DNA from 2 places in the Rhizobium sp. WYJ-E13 genome. Region 2 is predicted to be linked to the other one. Evidence: predicted binding sites of a transcription regulator. Region 2 holds the regulator's gene; the other holds the start of a gene.
What was found. The regulator LexA, encoded in region 2, represses DNA repair genes until DNA is damaged. The targets are predictions, from matches to a motif close to TGTTCNNNNTGTGTTCNG.
Positions count from the first base shown of each region.

Region 1: KQ933_RS21225 (2'-5' RNA ligase family protein) is a predicted target of LexA. The motif match lies at 2,399-2,416, and genes of this name have one in related genera.

Region 1 covers NZ_CP076853.1:4,286,068-4,290,492, reverse strand. Annotated here, with positions in the region: gene guaA (glutamine-hydrolyzing GMP synthase) at 1-954, shown strand, start outside; gene KQ933_RS21230 (ParA family protein) at 1,593-2,312, shown strand; gene KQ933_RS21225 (2'-5' RNA ligase family protein) at 2,470-3,096, shown strand; gene KQ933_RS21220 (succinylglutamate desuccinylase/aspartoacylase family protein) at 3,166-4,227, shown strand; gene KQ933_RS21215 (TIGR03364 family FAD-dependent oxidoreductase) at 4,331-4,425, shown strand, end outside.
Region 2 covers NZ_CP076853.1:1,332,301-1,336,725, reverse strand. Annotated here, with positions in the region: gene eno (phosphopyruvate hydratase) at 1-156, opposite strand, end outside; gene kdsA (3-deoxy-8-phosphooctulonate synthase) at 297-1,142, opposite strand; gene KQ933_RS06755 (VOC family protein) at 1,139-2,026, opposite strand; gene lexA (transcriptional repressor LexA) at 2,222-2,944, shown strand; gene KQ933_RS06745 (ComEC/Rec2 family competence protein) at 2,925-4,425, opposite strand, start outside.

The sequences.
Region 1 (4,425 bases), 1.4 Mb from region 2:
ACCATGTCCGCCTACCGCCAGAAGGCCGTCGAGGACATCCGCAAGCAAGTCGGCGACAAGCGCGTCATCTGCGCGCTATCAGGCGGCGTGGATTCCTCGGTTGCAGCCTTACTCATTCACGAAGCCGTCGGCGACCAGCTGACCTGCATCCTCGTCGACCACGGCCTTATGCGCAAGGACGAGGCCGCAGGCGTCGTCGCCATGTTCCGCGAGCACTACAATCTGCACCTGATCCATGTCGACGCCGCCGACCGCTTCATCGGCGAACTGGAAGGCGTTTCCGACCCGGAAACCAAGCGCAAGATCATCGGCCGCCTCTTCATCGAGACGTTCGAGGACGAAGCCAGGAAGCTCGGCGGCGCCGATTTCCTCGGCCAGGGCACGCTCTATCCTGATGTGATCGAGTCCGTTTCCTTCACCGGCGGCCCGTCGGTCACCATCAAGTCGCACCACAATGTCGGCGGCCTGCCGGAGCGCATGAAGATGCAGCTCGTCGAGCCGCTGCGCGAACTCTTCAAGGATGAAGTACGCACGCTCGGCAAGGAACTCGGCCTGCCGGACAGCTTTATCGGCCGCCATCCCTTCCCGGGTCCAGGCCTTGCCATCCGCTGCCCAGGCGGCATCACCCGCGAGAAGCTCGAGATCCTGCGTGAGGCCGATGCGATTTATCTCGACGAGATCCGCAAGGCCGGTCTCTATGACGCGATCTGGCAGGCTTTCGCCGTGCTGCTGCCGGTCCAGACCGTCGGCGTCATGGGCGACGGCCGCACCTACGAATTCGTCTGCGCGCTCCGCGCCGTGACCTCCGTCGACGGCATGACGGCGGATTTCTACCATTACGACATGGAATTCCTCGGCCGCGCCGCCACCCGCATCATCAACGAAGTCCGCGGTATCAACCGCGTGGTCTACGATGTGACGAGCAAACCGCCGGGCACGATCGAGTGGGAGTGAGGGGGGGCGCGCTATCATTTCGATGAATTTGGCGTTCTCCATTTTGATATAGGTTGATTTCTATCGAGAGATCAGTGAGCCAATTCGAAAAATCCTCGATCACGAAGTAAAGACGCCGTAAATCCAGGCACTCTGTAGCAATTCGAATGGAGCCATCCAGTTCGGTCCAATATCGGAAGGTTATCGAACGCGGGTCGATAGAAGCCAGTTCAACTGCGCGCGCGAGCATATGCTCCAGCATTTGGCATCGCTAATCAAAATTGCTGGTGGCGTTTCGAAACGCTTCAACAAGCAATGCAAAAGTTCAATTTTCTCTTCATCACTTGCAGACATCATCACACACCAAAGGTCGCTGACTATTTTTATCGTAGACGCGTTGCCACAAAATACAGCCACGCCAGGCTGCTGAGTGATTTTAACGCCCTAAAGTTCGGTAAGCACCGCGGCTCGCTGCCACTGGTCGGCTAAGAATTGCACCCCAAAAAAAATCAACCTCGGAAAGCAAGGTAAAACAGCGCCACGCAAGGTTGCTGTTTGACCTTTTCATCTCATCACTGCGAAAGCCGCTGTTCCTTAAAGCCCGAGACGGGCCTCTCCCAGGGATGACCGCCGCCAACTCATCAACCCGAGGTAAATCGATGCCAATCATTACATTTGCGAATACGAAAGGGGGCGCTGGCAAGACGACGGTCGCTCTCGTTCTTGCCACAGAACTGGCTCGCCGTGGCCATCGCGTTTCCGTTCTGGATGCCGATCCGCAGCAATGGGCCAGCCGCTGGCGCCGTCTGTCCGGTGAAGCAGCCGAATTCGCCGTGATCTCCAATGTCGCGGAAGATACGATCGAACAGCAGATCAAGGACCTCAAGAAGCGCGGCGGTTATATCATCGTCGACCTGCCGGCCGGCATGAGCCCATTGATGGCGAAGGCCATCGGCTTTTCCGATCATGTCATGGTTCCGGTGCAGGGCTGCGCCATGGATGCCGTCGGCGGCGCGCAGGTGCTGGAAATCATGAAGCAGCTTGCTTCCCAGCACGATATCCGCATCCCGCATTCGGTCGTCCTGACCCGCATCAGCTCGATCATCACCACGCGTGCGCTCCTGGCCGTCAAGGGACTGCTGGCGCAGCAGCAGGTGAACGTCATCGATACGGCACTGATCGAACGCGCCGCCTACCGCGACATGTTCGTCTCCGGCGGCAGCCTCTATACGATGGATCCTGCCCGCGTCAGCAACCTCGACAAGGCGCAGGGCAATGCTCGTCTTTTGGCAGAGGACATTCTTCGTCTCGTGCCGCCAAAGGCCGCGCGCGCCAAGTCTTCGAAGAAGGCAACTGACGTCGTCAAGAACGCTGCCTAAGACGTGCATTCCCCGTTAATTCGATGCCTGCAAACGGCTGCCTTTCGGTAGCCGTTTCGGTTTCGAGCATAACTTTCTGCGATAAATGTTCTTGTTTTGTTCTTTACAAAGAGAACAACTTCGGTAAGCTTCTCCTTGTGCAACAAGGAGGCGGGCGATGCAGTCCGTAGTTCAAATGCCTCATTTTCCACTCGATCCGAATGGCTCGGATCCCCGGAAGAAATCCAATCCCGTCGGGGAACGTCACCACAGGCTGTTCTTCATGCTTCGCCCGACCACCGAAGCGGCTTCCGAAGCGCTGGAGATCGCTCAGGCCTATCGCAACGCCCATTCACTGACCGAGCCTTCGCGGCCCCGCGAGTTGCTTCATGTCACGCTGAATGGCATCGGCGCCTACCGCAGGCTGCCGCAGGATATCGTGTTCGGCGCAGAACAGGTTGCTGCGACAGTGCGCGCCCGGCCGTTCGATCTCGTGCTCGATGAGGTCATAAGCTTCAGCCATCCAGGCGAGCCGCAGGCCTTCGTCATCTGCAGCCGGCAGGAAAACGAGGCACTGCTGGATCTTCGTCGCCAAATCCAGGAGGGCTTATACGAGGCTGGATTGCCCTATAACCTCGGTGGCCATCTGACGCCGCACATGACGCTGCTCTACGATCGCAAGACCGTTCTGCCTGAAAAGCTGAACCGGCCGGTGCAGTGGAATATTCGCGAATTCCTGCTGATCCACAGCATCTATGGAAAGAGCGAGCACAACGTCGTCGGCCGTTGGCCGCTGCTCGGCTGAGTCGCGCTTGCGCCTTGGAGGGGGATTCGCATAAGACTCCCCACCCAATACGAAATGCGGAGCAAGACAGTGGACGTTTCAGAGATCATCATCCCCGGAGATACTCCCGGCATCGAATGGCGGTTGCCAGTCATGCGTTTCAAGGGAAATGATCCTGCCGCGCCCAAGGTCTATATCCAGGCCGCACTGCATGCGAACGAACTGCCGGGAACGGCGCTGGCGCATTTCCTCTGCGGCAAGTTGCGGGAGGCCGAAAGCGAAGGGCGGATCACCGGTGATATCACGCTCGTGCCTCAGGCAAACCCGATCGGAGCGGCACAATCGCATTTCGGCGAACTGCAAGGCCGGTTCGATCTCGGTTCGAGGACCAATTTCAACCGCGACTTTCCGCTGATCTCCGTCCGTGACCAGCCAGAACTCATTGACGAGCTTGATAAATATCCGGCTGCCGATCGGCTGAAGCGGGAGCTGATCCATATGGCGCTCGACGCCGATCTTGTGATCGACCTGCATTGCGACGATGAATCGCTGCAATATGCCTATATCGACGAAGCTTTCTGGCCAGAGGCGGCGGATCTTGCGAACGCGCTCGATATGGAAGCGGTGCTGCTTTCGGATGGTGAGAGCTCAGCCTTCGAAGAAGCGGTTAGCTTCGCCTGGAAATATGAGGTGCCGGGCGAGCGCAAGGCGAGGCTTCCGGGCAAGCTTTCCGTGACGGCGGAACTGCGCGGCCGGCGCGATGTCTATCCTGGCATGGCCTACAAAGACGCCGAAGGTCTTCTGCAGTTCCTAATCGGGCGCGGTGTCGTCAGCGGCAAAGCGGCCGGAGATGCTTCCTTTTCCGGGCCGGCCGTGCCGCTCGACAATGTCGAGATTGTACGCGCGCCGCAGGGCGGCACCGTGCTGTTTCACCGCAATATCGGCGAGCGCGTTTCGGAAGGAGAGCTTCTGGCCACGATCGTCACCCGCCCGGGCTTTGCCGAAGGCGATATCGATATCCGCGCGCCACAGGACGGGCTGCTGCTCACCCGCACGTCCGATCGGCTCGTACGCCGGCGTGGCGACCTGATGAAGATCGCGGCCGACCAACCGAGCAAGGCAACGCGAAAGGCCGGTACGCTGGAAGACTGACCGGCGTTCTTTTCCACATGCGCATGTAAGGCGCCGCGCAACTGTCACACAGGCTTCAAGAAAATCCGCCAAGCCGTGGCAGACATGTTGCGAAGGAGCTTTCATGCCGCATTACGACATTGCGATCATCGGCGCGGGTATTGTCGGGCTGGCGCATGCGTTGGCGGCGGCAAAGCGCGGCAAACGGGTCGTCGTTAT
Region 2 (4,425 bases):
GCGCACTTCGACAGCTTCATGCGCGCCGGTCGAAGCACCCGAGGGAACAGCTGCACGGCCCATGCTGCCGTCTTCGAGATAGACATCGACTTCGACGGTGGGGTTACCACGGCTATCGAGAATCTCGCGGGCGATGATATCGGTAATTGCAGTCATGGTTTTTTCCTGCTCGTGGGTGGATAAATCGTTTGAAACCGTCTTAATCGAAGGTACGCAAATTACAATGGCGCTTTGCGACACCTCCGGCCTGCCTGTCTGATCGTCGCTATAACACGATCATGTCAGGCTTTTGACTGTCAGCCCTTGGCAACCGCATCAAAGGCGAGCAGCTTTTCCAGAAGCCGCGGCATATCCTTGAGATAGACCATGTTCGGGCCGTCGGAAGGGGCATTGTCCGGATCCTCATGGGTTTCGATGAAGACACCCGCAACGCCGGCGGCTACGGCAGCACGCGCCAGCGTTTCAACGAATTCGCGCTGGCCGCCGGAGGAATCGCCCTGCCCGCCCGGCTGGGCGACGGAATGCGTGGCGTCGAAGATAACAGGAGCGCCCATCGCCGCCATGATCGGCAGGGAACGCATGTCGGAGACCAGCGTGTTGTAGCCGAAGGAAACACCGCGTTCGCAAAGCAATATATTCGGATTGCCGCTGGCATTCAGCTTGCCGAGCACATTCTTCATGTCCCAGGGCGCGAGGAACTGGCCTTTCTTGACGTTGACGACGCGGCCGGTCTTGGCGGCGGCAACGAGAAGATCCGTCTGGCGGCAGAGGAAGGCCGGGATCTGCAGCACGTCGACGGTTTCAGCGACAATGGCGCATTGTTCTGCCGTATGAACATCCGTCAGGACAGGAAAACCGAATTCCTTCTTGAGGTCGTCGAAAACCTCCATCGCCTTTTCGAGGCCGATACCGCGCTTGGCGGAAATCGAGGTGCGGTTTGCCTTGTCATAGGAGGTCTTGTAGACGAGGCCGATACCGAGCTTGTCGCACAGCTCCTTCAGCGTGCCGCCGACCATGAAGGCATGCTCGCGGCTTTCCATCTGGCACGGACCAGCGATGAGCGAAAGCTTGGCAGAATTGGAAAACAGAACCTGGCCAGCGCCTTCGCCGATCCGGACCTCTGCATTGGTATTGGAGCTCATGGTGTTTCCTCGAAGGCGAAGAGCGTGCCCTGACCGGGCGCGGGCTTCACAAGAATACGGTTGGCCTTGCGTGTATAGGTCACCCCGTTAGCAGCCAAATGCGCTTCTGTCACGGCCAGATCGGCAACCGCAAAGAGGATCGCCCGGCCGCGCAGGCCGCGATCGCTATCCGGCGTCGCCAGATCGAAATAGGCCTCCAGCCCCTCTGGGGTCATCAGGCTGATCTTTGCGTTTCCGGTCGGCACCTCCAGCCCGAAACTCGTGACATCGGCAGAAGCGGCTTTTGCCGCCGCGCGAACGAACTCGCCGAAAGCTGTCGGCTCGGGCGCCGCGAGCGCGATCTCGGCAATGCCTGTCACGCCATTGGCATGGATCTCCAGCGCGCTGCGGCTGGCCGGAAGCGGGTTGATGCGCTCGACAGCGAAGAGAAAGAAATCCGGTGCCCGTAGGTCGCCAGCGAAGGCGAGCCGGAAGCCGGCAACACTTTCTGCACCATCGGGCATTTTCACTGGACGTTCGAACTGCAGCACAGGACCGGCACTGATGCTGCCCTTCACGAAACGAGAATGTTCTTGCTTTGCATCCCCTGTCGCAAAGGCGATGGCGGACAATCCTTCGCTGCCGCAGCGGAAACGGAAAGCCTGATTGCGGGCAGTGAAGACATTGCCCTCACGCGCCGTCTCCTCGCTCTCCTCCACACTCGCGACACCCAATGGCTCAAGGTAGGTTTTGTCGGTAAAGAAAACGCAGGCATTTTCCGTGCCGAAGGGATGGCGGGCATCGGGCGCGACGGTGAAACCAAGCTTGCCCAGCCTTTCGCGGGCAAGGTCGATATCGGTAACCGGCAAAACGAGATGATCAATCGGAAGCATGTCCTGGGTCATCGGCTACTCTCTAGCAATCACCAGGAGATGTGCTTCAGCAGACGCTACGAAGCAAGGCCAGGCAGGCTTTCCGCCGATAAAAATAAAATTCTCTGCAGAATGAACAGAAGTTTTACGAAAATTTAGCTACTTGCAGAACACATATGGAACATATAGTGTCCGTTCTGGATTTGTTTCAAGACTGGGGTACACGCCATGCTCACACGCAAACAACAGGAACTCCTTCTTTTCATTCACGAAAGGATGAAGGAGTCAGGCGTTCCGCCGTCTTTCGACGAGATGAAGGATGCGCTGGATCTTGCCTCTAAATCCGGTATTCACCGGCTGATCACGGCGCTTGAGGAACGCGGCTTCATTCGCCGGCTTCCGAACCGGGCACGCGCGCTCGAAGTCATCAAGTTGCCGGAAGCCTACAGCCCAAGCCTGCAGCCTCGGCGCGGCTTTTCGCCGAGCGTCATCGAGGGCAGCCTCGGAAAGCCTCAGCCGTTGGCTCCCGCTCCGGCAAAGCCTGCACCTGCTGCCGACAACGGCAATTCGATTTCTGTGCCGGTCATGGGGCGCATCGCCGCCGGCGTGCCGATCTCGGCAATCCAGAACAATACGCACGACATCAATGTTCCCGCCGACATGCTGGGCTCGGGTGAGCATTATGCGCTCGAGGTTCGTGGCGACTCGATGATCGAAGCCGGCATCTTCGATGGCGACACGGTCATCATCCGCAACGGCAGCACCGCCAATCCCGGTGATATTGTCGTGGCACTCGTCGACGAGGAGGAAGCGACGCTCAAGCGTTTTCGCCGCAAGGGTGCATCGATTGCACTCGAAGCAGCAAACCCCGCTTATGAGACGCGCATCTTCCCGCCGGATCGCGTCAAGGTCCAGGGCAAGCTCGTCGGCCTCATTCGCCGCTATCACTGACTGGTGACGTACTGGCGTCTGCGAAACTGTCGCTGCGCCAATCATAGGCACGGTGGCGCATCCAGGGCCGTCGCAACGTGTCGAATGCAGTTGTGATCTCAGTTCCCTTATCGGTAAAACGAAGTTCGATCGAGCCTGTTCTGCGTAGTGTCTCGCCAGTAAAGAGCAATGCGCCGGAGCGACAATGGTCAAACCGCAAACGGACAGGGGTAACGACGATATCGGCCGTATCGCAGGCCGGCCCGAGATAGGCTGCATTGTCGATGATCGTCAGTTTCTTTCCATTCCCGAGCAAGGCAGTGCACCAGGCGCCCTTCTGGCAGGAGAAGCGCGATGGCGAGCTTGCGGCGGCATGTCTCATTGCTGCTCTGGCTTCGTCCTGCTGATCCCGTGACAGCTGCAGCTGTTTGCCTTCAGGCGCAGCGGGGACATTGACAGCCTGGAGCATGAACGGCTTTCGATGCTCTTCCATGGTAAGCGCCCGCTGCCATTGTTCGAAGATGAAGGCAGGAGGCTTTTCGCGATTCGAAGCTATCGCCTCTCCATCGACAACAGCAACCAGGCCGCCATCTTCGGCGATGGTGATGTCGGGCATCGCCTCGACCGGAAGCAACGCGACGGCAAGCGTGGAAACCGCAACGATTGCTGTTCCGGCGTGCCGCAGTCTGGTTCTGAGCAAGGTTAGCAGCAGAAACCCGAAGACGGCTGTCGGGAAGTACCAGCCGGGCAAACGGCCCACATCGATATTGCCGCCCCAGCTCGATACCGTCTTTGCGATTTTTATCACCAGATCGAGCCCGAATCCTGCGATCTGCCACATCGGGCCATCGAGGCCAAAAGGCATCAGCAGCATCGCCAGCATCCCGGCAGGCATGACGATGAAGGAAATGACAGGCATGGCCGCGAGATTTGCCGGCAGGCCGTAGGCAGTCAGCCGGTGAAAATGATCGATCGAAAACAGCGCGGTCGAGAAACCGCCAATGAGCGACGTCAGGAAAATGCCGCCGAAGAAGCCGCCAATCATGAGGACAGGTTTGAGGATCGGCAGCTTGGCAAAGGCATTCTCCCGCATCGGACGCACTTTCCAGAGGTCGTAACCGGCGACCAGGGCAAGCGTTGCGGCAAAGGACATCTGGAAACTCGGCCCCAGCACCTCCGATGGCGAGACTGCAAGGATCACGAGCGCGGACAGCGCCACGTTTCTAAGGCTGATCGACGGCCGGTCAAAGAAGACGGCAACCAGCATGATCGCCATCATGATGAAAGCGCGTTCGGCGGAGACGGCAAAACCCGAGATCAGATAATAAGCCGTCACCGCAGCGAGCGCGCCGGCCGCCGCGATTTTCTTGGTCGGCCATGCTTGGGCAATGGCGGGAAAAAGACTGAGGATGACCCGCAGGCCGACAAAGAAGATGCCGGCGGAGAGCGCCATATTGAGACCGGAGATCGCGATGATGTGGGCAAGGCCGGATTGCCGCAGC